DNA from 4 places in the Streptomyces sp. NPDC058052 genome. Region 3 is predicted to be linked to each of the others. Evidence: riboswitches for the same ligand, from Rfam matches in the RefSeq annotation. Region 3 holds a riboswitch; each other region holds the start of a gene.
What was found. A riboswitch is a leader RNA that binds a small molecule or an ion and turns the genes downstream of it on or off. The one in region 3 is predicted to bind cyclic di-AMP.
Positions count from the first base shown of each region.

Region 1: another riboswitch for cyclic di-AMP. It lies ahead of ACFVU3_RS08255 (transglycosylase family protein); the one in region 3 lies ahead of ACFVU3_RS06155 (peptidoglycan DD-metalloendopeptidase family protein).
Region 2: another riboswitch for cyclic di-AMP. It lies ahead of ACFVU3_RS27840 (M23 family metallopeptidase); the one in region 3 lies ahead of ACFVU3_RS06155 (peptidoglycan DD-metalloendopeptidase family protein).
Region 4: another riboswitch for cyclic di-AMP. It lies ahead of ACFVU3_RS30950 (M23 family metallopeptidase); the one in region 3 lies ahead of ACFVU3_RS06155 (peptidoglycan DD-metalloendopeptidase family protein).

Region 1 is NZ_JBHVRX010000004.1:313,186-318,759, forward strand. Features, by position in the region: gene eno (phosphopyruvate hydratase) at 1-767, opposite strand, end outside; gene ACFVU3_RS08255 (transglycosylase family protein) at 1,058-1,798, opposite strand; cyclic di-AMP (ydaO/yuaA leader) riboswitch at 1,803-1,977, opposite strand; gene ACFVU3_RS08260 (transglycosylase family protein) at 2,241-3,290, opposite strand; gene ACFVU3_RS08265 (cytochrome P450) at 3,514-4,794, opposite strand; gene ACFVU3_RS08270 (globin domain-containing protein) at 4,962-5,574, shown strand, end outside.
Region 2 is NZ_JBHVRX010000023.1:111,399-116,972, reverse strand. Features, by position in the region: gene ACFVU3_RS27845 (aldo/keto reductase) at 1-916, opposite strand, end outside; gene ACFVU3_RS27840 (M23 family metallopeptidase) at 988-2,190, opposite strand; cyclic di-AMP (ydaO/yuaA leader) riboswitch at 2,202-2,353, opposite strand; gene ACFVU3_RS27835 (PP2C family protein-serine/threonine phosphatase) at 2,579-3,823, opposite strand; gene ACFVU3_RS27830 (MFS transporter) at 3,983-5,302, opposite strand; gene ACFVU3_RS27825 (PLP-dependent cysteine synthase family protein) at 5,299-5,574, opposite strand, start outside.
Region 3 is NZ_JBHVRX010000003.1:327,451-333,024, forward strand. Features, by position in the region: gene ACFVU3_RS06140 (STM4012 family radical SAM protein) at 1-625, shown strand, start outside; gene ACFVU3_RS06145 (STM4011 family radical SAM protein) at 634-1,500, shown strand; gene ACFVU3_RS06150 (SGNH/GDSL hydrolase family protein) at 1,487-2,290, opposite strand; gene ACFVU3_RS06155 (peptidoglycan DD-metalloendopeptidase family protein) at 2,451-3,434, opposite strand; cyclic di-AMP (ydaO/yuaA leader) riboswitch at 3,439-3,602, opposite strand; gene ACFVU3_RS06160 (tyrosine-protein phosphatase) at 3,991-4,812, shown strand; gene ACFVU3_RS06165 (DUF6126 family protein) at 4,871-5,035, opposite strand; gene ACFVU3_RS06170 (helix-turn-helix domain-containing protein) at 5,058-5,574, opposite strand, start outside.
Region 4 is NZ_JBHVRX010000029.1:62,574-68,147, forward strand. Features, by position in the region: gene ACFVU3_RS30945 (M16 family metallopeptidase) at 1-1,041, shown strand, start outside; cyclic di-AMP (ydaO/yuaA leader) riboswitch at 1,242-1,403, shown strand; gene ACFVU3_RS30950 (M23 family metallopeptidase) at 1,411-2,181, shown strand; gene ACFVU3_RS30955 (GntR family transcriptional regulator) at 2,375-3,058, shown strand; gene ACFVU3_RS30960 (HPr family phosphocarrier protein) at 3,263-3,544, opposite strand; gene ACFVU3_RS30965 (GNAT family N-acetyltransferase) at 3,749-5,574, shown strand, end outside.

The DNA of each region.
Region 1 (5,574 bases), on a different contig from region 3:
TACTTGCCGTCCTTGTAGAACTCGGAGGCGGCGACGTCCAGGGCGAGGGCGACGTCCTTGCCGGGCACGTAGCCGGCCTGCTTGACGGCCTCCAGGATGAGGTCGAGCGCCTCGCGGTTGGAGCCGAGGTTCGGGGCGAAGCCGCCCTCGTCGCCGAGGCCGGTGGAGAGGCCCTTGGCCTTCAGGACGGACTTGAGGGTGTGGTAGACCTCGGTGCCCCAGCGGAGGGCCTCGGAGAAGGACTCCGCGCCGATCGGGGCGATCATGAACTCCTGGATGTCGACGTTGGAGTCGGCGTGCGACCCACCGTTGAGGATGTTCATCATCGGAACGGGCAGCAGGTGCGCGTTCGGGCCGCCGAGGTAGCGGAAGAGGGGGAGGTCGCTGGCCTCGGAGGCGGCGTGCGCGACGGCGAGGGAGACGCCGAGGATGGCGTTGGCGCCGAGCGACGACTTGTCCGGGGTGGCGTCCAGGTCGAACATGGCCTGGTCGATCAGGCGCTGCTCGGTGGCGTCGTAGCCGACGAGCTCCGGGCCGATCTGCTCGATGACGGCGAGGACGGCCTTCTCGACACCCTTGCCGAGGTAGCGGTTCTGGTCACCGTCGCGGAGCTCCAGGGCCTCGAACGCACCGGTGGAGGCACCGGACGGAACGGCAGCACGGCCGGTGCTGCCGTCGTCGAGGCCGACCTCGACCTCGACCGTGGGGTTGCCTCGGGAGTCCAGGATTTCCCGGGCTACGACGACGTCGATGGACGGCACGAGCATCTCCTTCTGGGATGTGACGCTAGGTGTGGCGCATGGGTCGCAAGGTCTCGTTCGCCTTGCGACATGAGCCTAACCGGCTCCGGCGCTCCGGCCAGCCGACCGCCCGTCCCCTGGGACGAAAAAGGGCCCAAGAGCACGCATCGAAGGACGAAAGCCCCGGGATCTACTGGACAGTAACGGCAGAACCCCGGTCCCGGGCCCACGGGGGAAGGGGGCTCGGGACCGGGGTGGTCACCGCGGGAGGGTCGCAGGGCACCGGTGAGCCGCCGGACTCACGGGTGCCGCGGGGCTCACTTCAGGTGGAGCTGCTGGCCCGGGTAGATCAGGTCGGCGTTCTCGACGACGTCCTTGTTGAGCTCGAAGAGCTTCGCCCAGCCGCCCTCGACGCCCTGCGCCGCGGCGATCTTGCTGAGGGTGTCGCCGGCCGTGACCTTGTACTCGCCGTCGCCCTTCTTGACCTTCTTGCCGGTCGGGGTGGTGACGGTCTTCTTGGCGGCGGCCTGCGGGGCGGCCTGGGCGGCGGTCCGCTTCGGGGCCTGGCGCTGCTCGCTGCGGTTGGCGGGCTGCTCGGCGGAGCGCTTCGGGGCGCTCTGCTGCGGGGCGCTCTGCTGGGTGCTCTGCTGCTGCGGAGCGGCCTCGGCGGAGCCGCCGTCGTACGAGGCGCCGGAGAGGCCCACGCCACAGCTCGGCCACGCGCCCTTGCCCTGGCCCGCGAGGACCTTCTCGGCGATGGCGATCTGCTGCGACTTGCTGGCCTGGTCGGCGGTGGAGGCGTAGGCGGTGCCGCCGTACGCGGCCCAGGTGGAGGCCGAGAACTGGAGGCCGCCGTAGTAGCCGTTGCCGGTGTTGATGGACCAGTTGCCGCCGGACTCGCACTGGGCGACGCGGTCCCACTCGGAGGCGGTGGCGGCCGAGGCGGTGCCGGCGGCCATCAGCGGGGCGGCGACGGCCGCACCGGTGACGCCGACGAGGGCGACGACGCGAGTGGCCTTGGAGGGACGACGACGCTTGCCCGTGCCGGAGAACAGCATGGAGATTCCTCTTCACCGACGCCTGTGAGGTGAGCTGTCGGGTTCGGGCTTGAAGAGTGCGCCCGGCCGCGTGTCCTTGCACGCGGCTTCACCCCAAGCCGGTCGATCGGCCGTCTCTCGACGGCCGGGACCGGCGCAAACCTTGGGTCCCCCACTCCTGCCTACGGCGCTTTCGCGACGACATTCCCGGCGGCCGACGGCAGGACTCGGCGTTTCGGTCGACGGGGCCCGCGGTGGCGAGCGGTGTCGACCGTAGACACACACCCGCTTGAAGTTCAAAGGGCCTTACGACGGACAAATCGCCCTTACTTGCATCCCGTCAGACCTCGTTTGCGCAGGTGAGAGCTGACGGGAGCAAAGTTTGCGGACGTGACACGCCAGTTGGGGCGAAGAGACCCATGTCTCACTTTCCCAAAAGCGGACATAAAGCCCTGAAACGGCCTCACTTCTCCGATGAAGGGACCGTCAGCTCAAGGCTCTGACCAGGGAGGATGAGATCCGGATCGATGCCGACCGTCTGGCGGTTGGCGTCGTAGAGGGCGTCCCAGCCGCCGGGGAGGTCGTTCTCCTGCGCAATCTCCGACAGGCTGTCACCCGGGCGCACGGTGTAAGCGTCGCTTGCGTCCGAGTTGACGGGGGTTGAGGTGACCTTGTCCGAAGCTGCGGCATGACGTCCGGAATCCTGCTCCGTGTCCGTCTTGTCGCTTTCCTCCGGTGCGGCCTCGCCCCGGTGCTTGCCCGTCCCGGGCGTGTCCGACGACACGTCAGACCCGTCCGCACCGGGGGTCACCGGGGTGCCGGGCGCCACGGGCGTCTCCGAGGCGTCCGGCGGCGTGCCCGGGGTGCCGGGCGTGCCCGGCGCGACCGGGGTGCCCGTGGAGGCGTCCGGGGCGTCCGGGGCGGTGTCGGCGGGCACGTCCGGGGTGACGGCGGACGGCGGCGGCGTGACGGTGCCCGCGGAGGGCGGCGTGGCGGGCGTGGCGGAGCCGGCGGGCGTCGTGGGGGCGGCCGGCGTCGCCGGGGCGGTGACGGCCTCCTTCTTCTCCGCGGCCTTCTCCTCCTTCTCCCCCACCCCGGGCGCCTTCGCGGGCGCGGTGGGGGCGGAGGCGGACGAGCCGCCGGTCCAGTTCGACTCGGGGGCCACGCCGCCCTCGTCCTCCTCCTGGACGGCGGGGCCCGGCTGGACGCCGGTGGCCCTGCCGTCGTTCGTCAGACCGGCGATGGGGGCGCAGGTGGCCCAGTCGGTGCTGCCGGAGGAGAGCGCCTTGTCGGCGACGGCGATCTGCTGCGCGCGGCTGGCGAGGTCGGGGCTGGGGGCGTAGGCGAGTCCGCCGTGCCGCTCCCACGCCTCCTGGGTCATCTGGAGGCCGCCGTAGGCGCCGTTGCCGAAGTTGGCGCTCCACTGGCCGCCGGACTCGCAGGCGGCGACCCGGTCCCAGGTGGCCGCGTCGGCGGCGGAGGCGGAGCCGGCGGCGAGCAGCGGCAGTGCCATGGCGGATCCGGCCACTCCTGCGGTGACGACGATCGCGGGAGCCTGACGGGGTCGACGGTGTCGTCCGTTTCCGGAAAGCATGTCGGGGCCTTTCGCGTGACGGCGGGGACGGCAGGGACGGCCGGGTTCCGGCCGAACGCTGGCGCGAAGGTAGCCGCATTCGAACGTCCGTCACAAGTCGATGGCTGCCCGATCACGTGAAGATCACATTTCTGACACGTCGTCACACGCGCTGCGGGGGTGCGGATGGGGTGAACTCCACCGGAAGCGTGCGCAATCCCCTCATGATGAGCCCTCCGCGCCACCGCAGTTCGTCCGGATCGGCGCCAAGTCGCAGGTCCGGGAGGCGGGTCAGGAGGGTGGCGAGCGCGGTCTGCCCCTCCAGACGGGCGAGCGGCGCACCCAGGCAGTAGTGGATGCCGTGCCCGTACCCGAGGTGCTGGTTGTCCCTGCGGGCGAGGTCGAGGGTGTCCGGCGCGCCGAAGCGGTCCGGGTCGCGGTCGGCCGCCGCGAGGACGACGAGGACCGGGTCGCCGGCCGGGATCGCCTGCCCGCCGAGGGTGAGGCCGGTGGTCGCGTACCGCCAGGTCGCCAGCTCGACCGGCCCGTCGTACCGCAGCAGCTCCTCGACGCCGGTCTCCAGGAGCCCGGTCTCCCCGGCGGCGAGCGAGCGCTGGAGGAGGGCCCGCTGCCCCGGATCGCGCAGCAGGGCGTAGGTGCCGTTGCCGATCAGGTTGATGGTCGTCTCGAAACCCGCGAACAGAAGCACGAAGCACATGGCGACGGCCTCGGCCTCGGTGAGGTGGTCGCCGTGGTCCGAGGCGCGGATGAGCCCCGAGATGAGGTCGTCGTCCCCGTCCTGCCGCAGCTCCTGCCGCTTCCGGTGGATCAGCTCCGCCAGGTACCCGCGGATCTTCTTCACCGACCGCGCCACCCCGCCCCGCGGGCCCCCGCCGTGCCGGATCATCATCCCGGCCCAGTCCCGGAAGTCGTCCTGGTCCTCGGCGGGCACGCCGAGCATGTCGCAGATGGCGTAGATGGGCAGCGGGAAGGCGAACTCGTGGATGAGGTCGGCGCTCCCCCGCGCCGCGAAGTCGTCGATCAGCCGGTCGGTCAGCTCCTGCACGCGCGGCGCGAAGGCGGCGACGCGGCGCGGGGTGAACGCCTTCGACACCAGCCGCCGCAGCCGCGTGTGGTCCGGCGGGTCGATGTTGAGGAGGTGGGTCATCAGCCCGGCGCTGCGCTCGCCGGGGATGCCGGTCTTGCCCGGCTCCGCGTGGTGCACCGGATTCTTCGACAGCCGCTGGTCGGCGAGGGCCTGCCGGGCGTCGGCGTACCGCGTGACGAGCCACGCCTCGACCCCGCTGGGCAGCGTGGTCCGGTGCACCGGGGCGTGCTCCCGCAGCCAGGCGTACGCCGGGTACGGGTCGCTCGCGAACTCCCAGCTGAACAGCTCGGGCACCGGCCCGGAGGCGGCGCCGGTGACGGGGCAGGAGGCCGGCACGGGGCTCGTACCGGATGTTCCCGGCGTATCGGTCGTCTCGGGCGTCGGGGCGGGTCCTTCACTCACTCCCCGACCGTACCGTCCGGCCCCCGGCGCCCCTCCGGCCGACCTGACGTGATCACCCGCCGGTGACCACACCGTGACGGCCCGTGCCCTACATTTCCCGCGTGGACCTCCCCTTGCTCAGAAGCACGTTCGCGGTCGTCGAGAGACGGGCCGAACACGCCGTCACGTACTTCTACTCGCACCTCTTCTGGCGCAACCCCGGCGTGCGCGAGCTCTTCCCCGAGGACATGGTCCCGCAGCGCGACCGGCTGTTCGCCGCGCTCACCCACGTGGTGACCACCCTCGACGACCCCGCGCTCCCCGCCTATCTGGGCCGCCTCGGCCGCGACCACCGCAAGTTCCTCGCCACCCCCGCCCTCTACGCGGCCGTCGGCGAGAGCCTGCTCGCCGCCTTCGCGCACGCCGCCGGGTCGACATGGACGATCGAGGCGGAGAAGGCGTGGTCGGAGGCGTACGGGGTGGTCTCCGACCTGATGCTGCGGGGCGCGGAGGAGTCCGCGGCGGACGGGGAGCCGCCCTGGTGGGACGCCGACGTCGTCGGCCACGAGCGGCACGGCGACGACCTGGCCGTGCTGACCCTCCGCCCCCGCCGCCCCTACCCCTACCTCCCCGGCCAGTACGCCGGCGTCAGCTCGCTCCGGGTGCCCCGCGTCTGGCGCACGTACTCGCTCGGCAACGCCCCCCGCCCGGACGGCACGCTCGACCTGCACGTGA
Region 2 (5,574 bases), on a different contig from region 3:
CGCCGTCGGTCAGCGTGAGGCCGGCGACCGCGACCAGCGCGGGCACCTGCTCGACCGTACGGGCCGAGGCGATCGGCGCGGCGACGGTGGGGCGGGAGGCGAGCCAGGCGAGGGCGACGGTGGCGGGCTCGGCGCCGTGGGCCTCGGCGACCTCGTCGAGGGCGGCGAGGACGGCCTGGCCGCGCGCGGTCTCCGCGAGCGCGGAGGCGCTGTGCGCGCGGACGCTCTCGACGGTCCGGCCGGGCCGGTACTTGCCGGTGAGGAAGCCGGAGGCGAGACCGTAGTAGGGGACGGCGGCGAGGCCGGTGTCGGCGGCGGCGTCGAGGAGCGGGCCCTCGTACTTCTCCCGCGCGACGAGGTTGTACTCGGGCTGGAGCGCCACGTACCGGGCGAGTCCCTCGGCCTCGGCGAAGTCGAGGGAGGCCCGCAGCCGCTCCGGGGAGATGTTGGAGGCGGCGACGGCCCGGACCTTGCCGTCCCTCACGAGCTGGTCGAGGGCGGTGACGATCTCCTCCACGGGCACCGACTCGTCGTCGAAGTGCGTGTAGTAGAGGTCGATGTAGTCGGTGCCGAGGCGGCGCAGGGACTCCTCCGCGCCGGCCTTGATGGTGGGGGCGGCGAGGCCCTTGAGGGGGGAGTGGGCGCCGACCTTGGTGGCGACAACGATGTCGGAGCGGTTGCCCCGGGCGGCCAGCCAGCGGCCGATGATCGTCTCGGACTCGCCGCCCGTGTTGCCCTCGACCCACTGCGAATAGACGTCGGCGGTGTCCACGAAGTTGCCGCCGGCGGCCGCGTAGGCGTCGAGGACGGCGAACGACCGCTCCTCGTCGGCGCTCCAGCCGAAGACGTTGCCGCCGAGGGCGAGCGGGAAGACCTGCAGGTCGGAGGTGCCCAGCGGGCGCAGAGGTGACGTCATGCAGCGATCAACTCCGTGCACCGCCGGGCGTATTCCGATAGGGGAGCCTGAACCCCTACCGGAAGGCGGGCTCAGACCGAAAGGCCCTTGGACCGCAGCCACTCGGCGGGGTCGATGCCCGAGCCGTCCGGGGTGTGGACCTCCAGGTGGAGGTGGGGGCCCGTGACGTTGCCGGTGGCGCCGACGCGGCCGATGGTCTCGCCGGTGGTGACGGTCTGGCCGGCGGCGACGGTCATCGAGGAGAGGTGGCAGTACCAGACCTCGGTGCCGTCCTCCAGCTCCAGGACGATCCGGTAGCCGTACGAGCCGGACCAGCCGGCCGACTTGATCGTGCCGCCGTGCACCGCCTTGAGCGGGGTGCCGGTGGGCGCGGCGAAGTCGAGGCCCGTGTGGTAGCCGGAGGACCACATCGAACCGGACTGCATGTAGGTGGAGGTCAGCGTGTACGAGGAGAGCGGCATGGAGTAGCTGGCGGCCAGCTTGGCGAGCCGCTCGGCCTCCGCCTTCTCGGCGGCGATCCGCTCGGCCTCGGCCTTCTCCGCGGCGATCCGCTCCGCCTCCGCCTTGGCCTTCGCCTCGGCCTCGGCCTTCGCGACGGCGTCCGCCCTGGCCTGGGCGTCCGCGGCGGCCTTCTCGGCGGCGGCCTTCTCGGCGGCCAGCTTCTCGGCGTCGGCGGCGGCCTGCTGCTGCTGTTCGGCCTGCTGCAGGATGCGGGCGCGCAGGGCCTCGCCCGCGTCGGCGGCGGAGGCGGTGCGCTCCTCGGCGGGGGCGCCGGCGGTGGTGTCGGCCGGGGCGGTGTACGTGATGGAGGTGAGCGGCTTCGCGGCCGCGCCGCCCGCGGCGACCGGGGCGGAGTCCTCGGTCCGGGAGCTCTCCTCGTCGCCGCCGGGCAGCAGGGCGCCGACGCCGGGGAGGTCGTGGGCGTCCGGCAGGCCGAGGTCCGGGAGGTCCGGGAGGGAGATCGCGACGGGGGGCTTCTCCTGCGCGGTGGCGAGGCCGCCCGCGCCGACGGCGGCGATGACGCCGACGCCGAGGACGGTGGAGGAGCGGGCGAAGTTGGAGCGCTGCTTCACGACCCGGTGCCGGCCGCCGGCGCGGCTCTCGGCGCGCAGGGAGCCCTCGGTCGGGTTCCACTCCCCGGGCGCGGGGGTGAAGGAGGCGGTTTCGTACGCGTACGTGCCCGACGCCGCGCCTGCCGGGTCGTCCGCTCCGACGGCACCCGGGCCGCCGAAGGGGTCGAAGGGGGCTCCGGGTACGGGGGTGTTGGACGCCACGGAGGCGCGCTCCTTTCCTTCCTTCTCGCCTACCGGGTTAGCTGACGGGTTCGGAGCAGGAAGGTCTCCTACGGGCGTGTTCGCACGGGGGATGTGCGAGGGGCCCGATTCACCCCAAGGGATGGTTCCCCGGTTCCCTTTCGGGATTCGGCACGTGCGCACGGAGCCGTCTCTTGCGACGGCTGGGACGACCGCGCTGCGTTATCGAACGTTAATAGACACGGCGGTCCGATTCCAAGCCGTTCCTCTTGATCATTCATTGAATTGACAGGGATTCGCCCGAATTGACCCCCCTTCAGTGAGGACCGGCCGGATCCTGGAAAACTGATGGTGTGTCAATTGTTATCGCTGTGACACCTCACGACCACGGACCGTGACCGGGCGTCCTTCAGGACGCCGGCCCGGGCGGCACCACCGGCATCGTCCGCCTCCGCTCGGGGGCCCCGGCCGCCGGACGGCTCACCGCGAGCAGCGCCATGTCGTCGGTCGAACCGCCGCCGGTGTGCCGCCGCACGTCGTCCACGAGCGCGTCCAGCAGCTCCTCCGGGCCCGGGAAGACCGCCCCCGCGAGCCGGGCCGCCGGATCGTAGAAGACGCCGTACGCGTCCCGCGCCTCCGACAGGCCGTCCGTGTAGAAGAGCAGCGTCGCGCCCGGCACGTACGGCCGCTCGTCGGCCCGGTCCGGCCAGACCGACAGCTCCCCCATCCCGAGCGGCAGCGCGGCCTCGGCCGGCTCGATCGTCTCCAGCCGCCCGTCCCCGTGCAGCAGGAGCGGCGGCGGGTGCCCCCGGTTCACGACCCGTACGACCCCGCCCTCGCGCGGGATCTCGGCGAGCACCGCCGTCGTGAACCCCTCGAAGGCGTCCAGCCCCTCGCGCCGGGTGCCCTCGCGCGTGAGCGCCCGTTCGAGCCGCTGCGCCACCCCCTCCAGGGCCGCCTCCTGCTCTGCCGCCTCCCGGAAGGCGCCGATGACGACGGCCACCGCCTCCACCGCGTCCATCCCCTTGCCCCGCACGTCCCCGACCACGAGCCGCACCCCGTGCGGGGTGTCCTGCACCGCGAACAGGTCGCCGCCGATGAACGCGTCCGCCTGCGCCGCCTCGTACCGGGCCGCGCACTGGAGCCCCGCGATCCGCTCCGCCGGCATCGGCAGCACCGCCCGCTGCGCCGCCTCCGCGATCACCCGCGCCGACGCCAGCCGCTCCCCGCTGCGCCGCACCACCAGGTTGATCAGCATCGCCAGCGCGGAGACCGTCACCACGGTCAGGGTCTCGGTGAGCGAGGACGCGTCGGAGAGCGTGTCGTTGTACGCGTGCAGCCCGATCGAGGCCAGGATCGCCGCGAGCCCGGTCAGCAGCGTCGTGAGCCGGGAGAAGAACGGGGCGGCGACCAGCGGGGCGGCGGAGAAGAGCGGTGCCGCCGTGTACGAGGGCGGGGTGGAGACGTCGAAGACCACCCCGCCGGCGATGATCAGCGGCGGCAGCGCCCGCAGGAACCTCCGGGTGGCCCCGAAGGGGACGCCCGGAGGCGGCTCGCCGCCGTACGGCCCCCGGGGCGCGCCGGACCGGGCGGCACGGCGACCGGGCGCCTCGCCCCGCCGCCCACCGCCCGCCGCTCCCCGAGGGTGCGTCACCTGAGTACTCCTGACCGGTCGCCGGCCCGCCGCCGGGCCCGGCGCCGCGCACCCTCCCAGGGTCCCCGCGACGGCTCCCGGGTGCGACCGGCGGAGGGCCGACCGGCGTACCCCGGCGGGACGACCCGGCGGGGCGCGGTACGCCGGCCCCCGGGCGCCCTACCCGGCCCGCCGCTCCGTCCCGGCCTCCTCCCCGGTCCGCACGGCCTCCCCGGTCCGCACGGCCTCCTCCTCCGCCTTCGTCGCCTCCTCCGCCGTCCGCAGCCGGCCTCCCCGCCCCAGCAGCGCGACCGCCGCCGCGCAGGCCAGGCCGACGCCGCAGAGCGCGAGCCACGGCACGGCCGTCGACCCCGTCACGTCGAGCAGCACGCCCGTGCCGAGGTTCCCGAGCGTGATGCCGATCCCGCACACCGTGTTGTAGAGCCCGTAGTGGGTGGCCACCCAGCGCCCCCGGGAGAGCGCGACGACGGTGTCCATCTCGTACGGGTAGAGCACCGCGTTCGCCACCGCGAGGACCGCCGCGCACAGCAGCAGCGCCGGCGCGCCCCGGCCGAGCGCGGCCGGCAGCAGGAAGGCGCCGCCCATCAGCGCCAGGCCGAGGACGAGGCTCCGCTCGCGGGAGAGCCGGGCCGCGCACCAGGCGGTGATCCGCAGCTGTCCGGCGAGCGCGACGAGCGCGGAGACGACGAAGAGCGCGGTCGTCACGCCGCTGCCGCCCGCCGCGAGCGGCAGCGCCAGGTAGACCTGGAAGGAGAGGACGTACGAGCCGGTCATGGCGAGTGAGAAGAGCCAGAAGACGCGGTTGCCGAGGACGGTGCGGAACTGGCCCCGGGTCCCGCCCCCCTTCGGCTCCGGCCGCCCGCCGCCCGCCGAGACGGGCAGGTGCCGCAGCTGGACCAGGGTCAGGCCGAGGAAGAGCAGCGCCGCGACCACGCACGTCAGCCGGAACGACACCCCGGTGAGCGCCACCCCGACCAGCGGGCCGAGCAGGATCCCCGCCTGGTAGTAGGCGTTGAACAGGGCGAACGCCTCCACCCGGCGCTCCTCGCCCGCCTCCGCCGCCAGGCACGCGCGGACGGCCGGGTTGAAGAGCGCGCCCGCGAGGCCGGTGGCGAGGGAGGCGGCGAGGAGGACGGGCAGCGACTGGGCGAAGGCCAGGGCGCCGAAGCCGACGGACCGCAGCGCGCAGCCCGCCACGATGAGCGGCTTGAAGCCGAGCCGGTCGGCGAGCGCCCCGCCGACGAGGAACATGCCCTGCTGGGAGAGGTTCCGCGCGCCGAGGACGAGCCCGACCGACCAGGCCGCCATCCCGAGCCCGTCGGCCAGGTGGGCGGCCAGGTAGGGCATCAGCATGTAGAAGCCGAGGTTGATGGTGAGCTGGTTGAGGAAGAGCAGCCGGACGGCCGGTTCGAAGGTGCGGCTCCGCCTCCGGAGCCCGCCGCGGCCGGGGGCGGCGGTGGCCGTGTCCGTACCGCTCATCGGGTCGCCCCCGCCGTGCGGTCCAGGACCCGCCGGGTCCACTCCTCGATCCCCCGCGGTCCCGTGTACGCGGCGGGCTCGTCGCGCACGGGTCCGTCGAGGAGGCCGTGGGCGGCGCAGTACGCGTCGTTGAAGACGGTGTCGAAGTAGCGCTGGGGGCCGTCGGGGAAGACGGCCGCGATCCGGGTGCCACGCGGGCGCGTGCGGGCCAGCCAGCCGGCCACGAGGGCGACCGCGCCGACGCTCCAGCCGCCGGTGGCGTACTGGCGGGC
Region 3 (5,574 bases):
CGTGCGGCCGCTGACCGGGCTCGGCCGCTCGGGTCCGGCCGAGTCGGACCGGGCGTGGGACGAGCGGCGGCTGCGGCTCTACCGGCGCGGCCGGGACCACCTCCTGTCGCACGGCTACGAGCAGGTGTCGATGCGGATGTTCCGGCGGGCGGACACGGGCCCGTCGGGGCCGGAGGACCACGCCTGCCAGACGGACGGCATGATCGGCCTGGGGTGCGGTGCCCGGTCGTACACCTCGGCGCTGCACTACTCCTTCGACTACGCGGTGGACATGCGGGAGATCCGCTCGATCATCGACGCGTACACGGAGTCCGGGGACTTCTCGCGGGCCCAGGTGGGCCGGTGGGTGGACGGGGCGGAGGCGCGGCGCCGCCACCTCCTCCAGTCGCTGCTCCAGGCGGAGGGCATGGAGCTCGCCGGCTACGAGGAACGGTTCGGGTCGGGGGCGTACGAGGACTTCGGTCCGGAGCTGGAGCGGTTCGCCGGGTACGGGTGGCTGGACGGGTCGGCGCCGGACGGGCTGCTGCGGCTGTCGGCGGAGGGGCTCGCGCACTCGGACGGGCTCGGCCCGGAGCTGTTCTCCCCCGCCGTGCGGGCCGCGATGGCCGCGTACGAGCCGAAGTAGGGGCGGGCATGGACCTGACGCTGCTGTACCGGGGGCCGCTCGCCTCCTGCGACTACGACTGCCCGTACTGCCCGTTCGCCAAGCGGCGGGACAGTCCGGAGACGCTGCGGGCGGACCGGGCGGCGCTGGAGCGGTTCACCGGCTGGGCGGCCGGGCGGACCGGGGACCGGCTGCGGATCCTCTTCACGCCGTGGGGCGAGAGCCTGGTGCGTTCCTGGTACCGGCGGGCGATGGTGGAGCTGTCGCGGCTCCCGCACGTGGAGCGGGTGGCGATCCAGACCAATCTGAGCTGCCGGACCTCGTGGCTCGACGAGGCCGACCTCGGGTCGCTGGCCCTGTGGTGCACCTACCACCCGGGCCAGACCCCGTACGACCGCTTCCTCGGCAAGGCTCTGGACCTGGCGGCGCGGGGCGTCCGCTTCAGCGTGGGCGTGGTGGGTCTGCCCGAGCACCACGGGGAGGCGCTGCGGCTGCGGGCCGCGCTGCCGGACCACGTCTACCTGTGGGTGAACGCCGCCGAGGGGCACACGTACACCGACGCGGAGGCGGCGGCGTGGACGGGGATCGACCCGCTCTTCCCGTACAGCCGGCGTCCGCACCGCTCGGCGGGGCTGCCCTGCCGGACGGGCGAGTCGGTGGTGTCGGTGGACGGCGACGGGACGGTGCGCCGCTGCCACTTCGTCCGGGCCGAGCTGGGCAATCTGTACGACGGCTCGTACCGTGCCGCGCTGCGGCCCCGGGCCTGCCCCCTCGCCGTCTGCGACTGCCACATCGGCTACGTCCACCTGGAGACGCTGCCGCTGTACGACGTCTTCGCCGGCGGGGTCCTGGAGCGGATCCCCGCCGGCGCGCGTCCGGGTCCTACAGGGGCATGAGGTCGGGGCGCTTGGCCTCGACGTGGTCGCCGGAGCTCTCGCCGCGCAGCCGGCGCCCGATCCACGGCACCAGGTACTCGCGCGCCCAGTGGATGTCGTCCCTGCGGACCTCCAGCGGGCCCCGGGCGGGCAGCGGCGGCCACTCCTGGTCGGGGTCGGCCGGGACCGGCAGGCCCAGGACCTGGGCGGCGCGCAGCGCGACCCGGGTGTGCCCCTCGGGCGAGAGGTGCAGCCGGTCGTCGTCCCAGGCGCGCCGGTCCTGGACGGACCGCAGCGACCACAGGTCGAGGACCGGGCAGTCGTAGCGGTCGGCGATGGCCCGGACGTGGGCCGTGTACGTGGCGATCTTGCCGCGCAGGTGCTTGAGCACGGGCACGTCGCGGGTGTCGAAGCCGGTGGTCACCATGACGGTGCCGACGGCGGAGGTGAGGTCCCGGACGGCCCGCTCGAAGCGCTCGGCGACGTCGTCGGGGTCGGTGCCGGGGCGGATGATGTCGTTGCCGCCCGCGCAGAAGGTCACCAGGTCGGGGGCGAGCTCCTTCGCGCGGGGCACCTGCTCGGCCACGATCTGGTCGAGGAGACGCCCGCGGACCGCCAGGTTGGCGTAGCGGAAGTCCTCGGGGTCCGGCCGCTGGTCGGCGAGGAGCACGGCGAAGCGGTCCGCCCAGCCGACGTAGGTCCCGTCGGGCCCGGGGTCCCCGACGCCCTCGGTGAAGCTGTCACCGATCGCCGCGTACGACCCGAATGAACCGAACGCGTTCTTGTCTGTTTCTCTCGAATCGTCTGCCACGGCAGCACATCCTTCCGTTTCGGATGTGACCTACGCGACCGTAAGGAGGGGTTGACGGCGGGTGATATATGCCACCGATAAAGAATTTGCCAAGCCGGAATAGGCGAAGGCCCGGCACCAGGGGTGCCGGGCCTTCGTCGCGGCCGATGGGCCGGACGGGTCAGATCGAGACGCCGTGCTGGCGCAGGTAGGCCAGCGGGTCGATGTCCGCGCCGTAGCTCGGCGAGGTGCGGATCTCGAAGTGCAGGTGCGGGCCGGTGGAGTTGCCCGTGGAGCCGGAGAGGCCGATCTGCTGGCCGCCGCTCACCGACTGGCCCGCGGAGACGGACAGGGAGGAGAGGTGGGCGTACTGCGAGTAGTTGCCGTCGGCGTGCTGGATGACGACCTCGTTGCCGTAGGCGCCGCTCCAGCCGGCGGAGACGACCGTGCCGGCGCCGACGGCGCGGACGGTGGTGCCGGAGGAGGCGATGAAGTCGGCACCGGTGTGGTAGCCGGAGGACCACATGGAGCCGGAGGCGCGGTACGGGGTGGAGACGCCGCCGGAGACGGGGGCGACCCAGCCGGAGGAGGTGGCCTGCGCGGAGGAGCCGGAGGACTGGGCGGCGGCCGGGGCGGTGGCGCGGTCGGCGGAGCGCGAGGCGCGGGTCTGCTCGCCGGCGGACTGGGACTTCTGGACGGCCTTGCGCTCGGCCTTCGGGGCGGCCTTGGCGGCCTTCGGGGCGGCCTTGGCGGCGGGCTTCGGGGCGGCGGCCTCGGCGGTGTTCTTGGCGCCGAGGGTGAGCTTCATGCCCGGGAGGATCAGCGAGGGGTTCTCGCCGACGACCTGGCGGTTGTCGGAGTAGAGCTTCTGCCAGCCGCCGGCGACGTTCTGCTCGACGGCGATCTTGGACAGGTAGTCGCCGGCGACGACGGAGTACGTCTTCGGGGCGGCGGCCTGGGCGGCCGGCGCGGCGGCGGCCTGGGTCTGAGCGGCGGCGCTCACGACGGTGGCGGAGACGGCGGCCGGGGCCGCCTGCTCGGCGGCGTGGGCTCCGGTGGCGCCGATGAGCGGCAGGGCGACGACGACGCCGCCGGTGCCGGCGGCGACCAGGCCACGGGTGATCAGGGTGGACTTCTGGCGGCGGTGCTTACCGTTCGCGGGCATGGCGAATTCCTCTCCGGCGCCTGCGAGGTGAGCTGTCGGGTTCGGACTGGAGATGCCCGGCCGCGTTTCTCACGCGGCTTCACCCCGAGCCGTCCTGCATCGCGGGACCGGCGTACTTCCTTGGGTCCCCCGCTCCTGCCACGCGATGGGATGGGGTCGAATTCCGGGCGGTGGCAGGATTCGGCGGTCCGACCGGATTGACGGCGACGCTAGACGAGCGGGGTCGGCACGAACAAGCCGGTGAATTCGACGGGCATTCCGGGGCGATCTTCGGGCCCGGAATTCCGGTCACCCTCCGTCGATGACGGTCCCTCGATTCCCTTTCCGGAAAGGGTGATTGGACCGGGCGGTCGGCCACGATCCGTCACCTCTATGACCCTGCTCACGCACCGGATTCCATCTCCCCCTCAACCAGGGCGTGTTACCCCAAGCGTCATGAATATGGACAGATCGCCCATTACCGACCAGGGGGGTGCGCCACGACCCGCGCGCCGGGATGATTGCGGGGGGAACCGATCTCGTCCGGTCCCGCGAACGCCTACCCCCAGGAGCATCCGTGACGCAGCAGTTGCCGCAGGTCCAGCCCCTCGAACCCGGCGAGCCCGAGCTCGCGGAGGTCCGCAACTTCCGGGACGTGGGCGGCCTGCCGACGACGGACGGACGCGCGGTCCGGCCCGGCACCCTCTTCCGCAGCGGCCACCTCGCCGACGCCACCGAGTCCGACGCGGCCTTCCTCGACGGCCTCGGCCTGCACACGATCTTCGACTTCCGCAACGCCGCCGACGCCAAGGTGGAGGGGCCGGACGTCGAGCTGCCCGGCGTACGGAACGTGAACATACCCCTGAGCGACCCGGCCGACGGCAAGGAGTTCTGGCGGATGGTCCGCGAGGGCGACCTCGTCACGCTGCGGGACCTGCTGGGCGACGGCAAGGCCGCGGAGCGGATGACGTCCTCGTACCGCCGGATGATCGTGGAGCGGACCGCCGAGCACAGCCGGGTCCTGCACTCCCTCGCCGAGGACTCCGTCCCGGCCCTGATGCACTGCGCGGCCGGCAAGGACCGCGCCGGGCTCTCGATCGCCATCACCCTGCTCGCGCTGGGTGTGGAGCGCGCGGCGATCGAGGCCGACTACGTGAAGTCCGACGCGCCGCACCGCCGCTACAAGGTGCGCCGCAGCTCCACCGCCCGGGACGCGATGGCGCCCGAGGTGATGGAGCTGCTGAGCCCGCTCTTCGACGCGCGGGTGGAGTACCTCCGGGCCGCCTTCGAGACGATCGACACGACCTGGGGCTCCGTGGACGCCTACCTCGCGGAGGGCCTGAAGCTGGCGCCCGAGACCCGCGAGCGGCTGCGGGAACGGTTCCTCACGGAGGCGTGAGCCACCACCCCGGGGGACCGGCCGGGCTCAGCCCGCACCCGGTCCGCCGGACCGGGCCCTACTGGTTCTGCCCGCCGAGCATGAAGAGCAGGTAGAGGAAGCCGGCGAAGAGGTGACCGGCGATCAGGTACGCGAAGAGGCGGAGCACCAGCCCCTTGGGGAACTTGCCCTCACCGCGCTCCTCGCCGGTGACCGGGGCGGAATTAACTGACTTGTCGGACATGTCGACCAACCCTTCGGGGGGCTCAGCGGGGGTGCGGGGCGCCGCCGCCCAGGCACATCTCGGCGGCGGGGCTCTGCAGGAGCGTGTGGACGAACAGCACCTCGGCGCCGGCGCGGCCGGCCGCGCCGATCCGGTGCGGGGTGAGCGAGTCGAAGTGCGCGCTGTCCCCGGGATCGAGGAGGTGCACGGTCTCGCCGAGCGCGAGCCGCACCTGCCCTTCGAGGACGTGCAGCCACTCCTCGCCGGGGTGGACGCGGACGATGTCGGCCCGGGTGGCGTACGGCACGTGGACGCGCAGGCACTGCATGGCCCGGCCGGCGCCGCCGGCCTGCCGGTAGATCCAGCCGTCGGCCTCGACCGGATCGGAGCGGTCGGCCCGGATCACCGGGTCGCGCTCGGGCGGGGTCTCCCCCAGCAGCTCGGCGACCGTCGTACCGTAGATACGGGCGAGGGCCAGCAGCATCGGCAGCGAGGGCTGCCGGTTCCCGGTCTCCAGCCGCGAGAGGTGCGCCGGGGAGAGCCCGGCCCGCTGGGCGGCG
Region 4 (5,574 bases), on a different contig from region 3:
CCGGTCTCCCGGCTCCCGAAGGCGCTCGGGCTGGTCTCCGAGGCCCTGACCTCCCCGGCCTTCGACGCCGACGAGATCAAGCGCCTGGTGGCCAACCGGCTCGACGAGATCCCGCACGAGACCGCCAACCCGGGCCGCCGGGCGGCCAAGCAGCTCTACAAGGAGCTCTTCCCGGACACCGTCCGGATGTCCCGGCCGCGCCAGGGCACCAAGGAGACCGTGGAGGCCATCGACGCCGCCGCCGTCCGCGCGTTCTACGACGCGTACCTGCGGCCCGCCGCCACCACCGCGGTCGTCGTCGGCGACCTCACCGGCGTCGACCTGGACGAGGTCCTCGCCGAGACCCTCGGCGGCTGGACCGGCAAGCCGGCCGCGCCGCGCCCGATGCCGCCGATCACGGCCGACGACACCGGACGGGTCGTCATCGTCGACCGCCCCGGGGCCGTCCAGACCCAGCTGCTCATCGGCCGGATCGGGCCGGACCGCCACGACGCCGTCTGGGCCGCGCAGGTCCTCGGCGTCTACTGCCTCGGCGGCACTCTGACGTCGCGTCTGGACGCGGTGCTGCGCGAGGAGAAGGGGTACACGTACGGCGTGCGCGCCTTCGGGCAGGTGCTCCGCTCGGACGGCGAGGGCCACGGCGCCTCGATGCTCGCCATCAGCGGTTCGGTCGACACCCCCAACACCGGTCCGGCCCTCGGCGACCTGTGGAAGGTGCTCCGCACCCTGGCGGAGGGCGGTCTGACCGACGCCGAGCGGGACGTCGCCGTGCAGAACCTGGTGGGCGTGGCCCCGCTCAAGTACGAGACGGCCGCGTCGGTGGCGGCGACCCTCTCCGACCAGGTCGAGCAGCACCTCCCGGACGACTACCAGGCCCGGCTGTACGCGCGGCTCGCCGAGACCGGCACGGTCGAGGCCACGGCCGCCGTCGTCAGCGCCTTCCCGGTGGACCGGCTCGTCACCGTCCTGGTGGGCGACGCCGCGCAGATCGAGGAGCCCGTGCGGGCCCTCGGCATCGGTGAGGTGACCGTGGTGAGCTGACGTCCCGTCGGCACCCGGCGGAGGTCTCCGATGTGACGACGCATCGGAGACCTCCGCTTTGTCCGTTATGGCACTAGAAAATGATCGTATGCCCTGTGGCATGTCTTACAAAAACACGTGTCTGTTTGGCGATCGACACCCGTCCGGCCTAGCGTCGGTGCGTCTGTCCGACCCACGCACGCGCCGCACCCGCGGCAACCGGACAGTCATCGCCGAGTCCCCGTCAGGCGCGAGCCTGGGGAGCCGGGGACCCACGCAGTCCCTGGGGTGAATCGGACGCCTTCGTCACGCGGAGGGGTCCGTAGGAGACCTTCCTGCTCCGAACCCGTCAGCTAACCCGGTAGGCGAGAAGGAAGGAAAGGAACCGTCTTGGCGTTCACCCGTGCCACCGGGAAGCACCGTGGTGCGAGCCGCATGGCTCGCCGCAGCGCCGGCATCGCCGGCGTGGCCGCCCTCGCCACCACCGGCGTCGTCGGCACCCTCGCCTCTCCGGCGCTCGCCGCCGACACGGACGACCGTTCCGCCGAGGACACCGGCCTCATCCAGGTGATCGCCGACGAGTCCATCGCCGACCAGATCAGCGCCCAGGTCGCCGTCCAGGAGCAGGAGGCCGTCGAGGCCGAGGCCCGGGCCAAGGTGCGCGCGGAGGCGAAGCGCAAGGCCGAGGCCCGCGCCCAGGAGATCCGCGAGGCCAAGGAGCGCGCCGCCCGTGAGGCCGAGCGCCGCCGCCTCGCCTCCTTCAACCTCCCGGTCGCCGGCTCGTACGTCTCCACCGGCTACAAGACCGGCGGTTCGCTCTGGTCCTCCGGCAGCCACTCCGGCGTCGACTTCCACGCGGCCTACGGCAGCTCGGTCGTCTCCGTCGGCTCCGGCACCGTCGTCGAGGCCGGCTGGGGCGGCGCGTACGGCAACAACATCGTGATCCGGATGAACGACGGCACGTACACCCAGTACGGGCACCTGTCGTCCATCGGCGTCTACGTCGGCCAGTCCGTCGAGCCCGGCCAGCAGATCGGCGTCTCCGGCTCGACCGGCAACTCGACCGGCCCCCACCTCCACTTCGAGGCCCGGGCGACCGCCGAGTACGGCTCCGACCTCAACCCCGTCGCGTACCTCCGCGCCCGCGGCGTCAGCCTCTGACCCGTCACCCCGCGTCGAAACGGCCCCGGCTCCCACGAGCCGGGGCCTTTTCGTCGCCCTTCGCCCATGACGACCGCTTCCGCGAACCGGACGAATTCCGAGGGGGCATCGGAATTTCCGGCGCGCTGCAATAGAGTCGCGGAGGAAGCGCCGCTCGAATTCGGTGCGCGCGGAGCGAAAGCGGAGGTCGGACATGCGGGTTCCCGCGCAATCGGTATGCACGGCGATCCGGGACGACATCGTCTCGGGGGTCTTCGAGCGCGGCAGCCGGCTCACCGAGGACCAGCTCGCCCGCCGCTACGGCGTCTCCCGCGTCCCGGTCCGCGAGGCGCTGCGCACCCTGGAGTCCGAGGGCTTCGTGGTCAGCCGGCGGCACGCGGGCGCCCAGGTCGCCGAACCCACCGAGCAGGAGGCGGCCGACCTCCTCGACGTACGGGCGCTGCTCGAACCGCTCGGCGCCGCCCGGGCCGCCCAGCGGCGCACCGACGCCCACCTCAAGGTGCTGCGCGGCCTGGTGAGGCTGGGGCAGGAGCGGGCCAGGCGGGGCCAGGGCGAGGATCTGCGGGCGCTCGGCGGCTGGTTCCACGAGACGCTCGCGCAGGCGTCCGGGAGCCCGGCGCTGACCGCGCTCCTCACCCAGCTGCGCCACAAGATCGCCTGGATGTACGTGGTGGACCAGCCGGACCGGCCGGTGGACGCCTGGGCCGAGCACGGGGCGATCGTGGACGCCATCGCGCGCGGGGACGCCGAGCGCGCCCGCGCGCTGACCGCCCTGCACGCCGAGCACACGCTTCCGCTGCACCGGCTGAAAAGGCCCGAGCGGGGCCGTGTGAGGGTTTCGCAACATGCCGTCAACACGGCGAGTGCCCGGAATTAACACGGGTGTCGTATACAAAGAATAGTAATTCCGGGGCCTTTTTCGTGCTGCCCGAAAAAGGAATGACGTGAGTCCGGGAATGCCGGAGACGCCTGTACCCGAAAATCCCGGACGTCCCTGTGCCCGGAAATGCCGGACGGCCCCGTCCGCCGGGAGGTCCGGGGGCGCGGCCGTCAGGGAAGGGCTGGGGTACGACCCGCCGGGTCAGACCGTCTCGGGGAGCTCGTCGAGACCCTCGGCGACGAGCTTGGCGAGGCGCTCCAGCGCGGCCTCGGCACCCTCGGCGTCCGAGGCGAGCACGATCTCCTCGCCGCCCTGCGCGCCCAGGCCGAGCACCGCGAGCATGGAGGCGGCGTTCACCGGGTTGCCGTCGGCCTTGGCGATGGTCACCGGGACACCGGAGGCCGTGGCGGCACGGACGAAGATGGAGGCGGGGCGGGCGTGCAGGCCCTCGGCCCAGCCGACGTTGACGCGGCGCTCAGCCATGGTGTTGCCCTTCGGGTCTTCAGCGGTTGTCTAGACCAGTCTCTCACGGGTCGCGGCGTGCTCGGGCCGACCTGGGTCCCGCGTCCGTGCGACGTTCGGCCCTCCTACCTTGCACGGGGTGCCGGGGGCGCGCGAGCCGTGTACCGCCGAGGAGTGGGCGCGCGAACGGTGCCGCCGTCGCACCCCGGTCGTAGGCTTTGCCCCATGCGGAGCGCGTCGGAGCAGGCGGACGGACCGGAGCGGGCGGGCGGGACGGGAGCGGGGGAGCACCCGGCCCCCGGGGAACACGCCTACCCCGACCACTGGGAGGCCGACGTCGTGCTGCGCGACGGCGGCACCGCGCGCGTCCGGCCCATCACCGCCGACGACGCCGGCCGGCTCGTCAGCTTCTACGAGCAGGTCTCGGACGAGTCGAAGTACTACCGCTTCTTCGCCCCCTACCCGCGGCTCTCCGCCAAGGACGTCCACCGCTTCACCCACCACGACTTCGTCGACCGGGTCGGCCTCGCGGCCACCGTCGGCGGCGAGTTCATCGCCACCGTCCGCTACGACCGGATCGACGGGCGGGGCCTGCCCGCCTCGGCGCCCGCCGACGAGGCCGAGGTCGCCTTCCTCGTCCAGGACGCCCACCAGGGCCGCGGCGTCGCCTCCGCCCTCCTCGAACACATCGCGGCCGTCGCCCGCGAGCGCGGCATCCGCCGCTTCGCCGCCGAGGTGCTCCCCGCCAACACGAAGATGATCAAGGTGTTCACGGACGCCGGCTACACCCAGAAGCGCAGCTTCGAGGACGGCTCCGTCCGGCTCCACCTCGACCTGGAGCCCACCGACCGCTCCCTCGCCGTCCAGCGCGCCCGCGAGCAGCGCGCCGAGGCCCGCTCCGTCCAGCGGCTCCTCGCCCCCGGCTCGGTCGCCGTCGTCGGCGCCGGACGCACCCCCGGCGGAGTCGGCCGGACCGTGCTGCGGAACCTGCTGGGCGCCGGCTTCACCGGCCGGGCGTACGCGGTCAACCCCGCCCTCGACGCCCCGGGGACCGACCTCGACGGCGTGCCCGCCTTCCCCTCCGTCGCCGCCATCGGCGCCCCCGTGGACCTCGCGATCGTCGCGGTCCCCGCCGAGCGGGTCCCCGAGGTCGTCGCCGACTGCGGCGAGCACGGCGTGCGCGGCCTCGTCGTCCTCTCCGCCGGATACGCCGAGAGCGGCACCGAGGGCCGCGAGCGCCAGCGGGCCCTGGTCCGCCAGGCCCGCTCGTACGGCATGCGGATCATCGGGCCCAACGCCTTCGGCATCATCAACACCTCCGCCGATGTCCGGCTCAACGCCTCCCTCGCCCCCGAGATGCCTGCCGCCGGCCGCATCGGCCTCTTCACCCAGTCCGGCGCCATCGGCATCGCCCTCCTCGCCGGACTGCACCGGCGCGGCGCCGGCCTCTCCTCCTTCATCTCCGCCGGCAACCGCGCGGACGTCTCCGGCAACGACTTCCTCCAGCACTGGTACGACGACCCGGCGACCGACGTCGTCCTCCTCTACCTGGAGTCGATCGGCAACCCGCGCAAGTTCACCCGGCTCGCCCGCCGCACCGCCGCCGTCAAGCCGGTCGTCGTCGTCAAGGGCGCCCGCCACAGCGGCAGCGCCCCGCCCGGCCACCGCGTCCCCGTCACCCGCATCCCGCACGCCACCGTCTCCGCGCTGCTCCGCCAGGCCGGCGTCATCCGCGTCGACACCGTCACCGAGCTCGTCGACGCCGGACTGCTCCTCGCCGGACAGCCGCTGCCCGCCGGGCCGCGCGTCGCGATCCTCGGCAATTCCGAGTCCCTCGGCCTGCTCACGTACGACGCCTGCCTGACCGAGGGGCTGCGGCCGCAGCGGCCCGTGGACCTGACGACCGCCGCCACTCCGGCCGACTTCCGGGACGCGCTCGCCGCGGCCCTCACCGACGACTCCTGCGACGCGGTCGTCGTCACCGCGATCCCCTGGGTGGGCATCGAGGGCACCACCGAGGTGCTGGCCGCCTCCCTCCGGGAGGCCGTCGC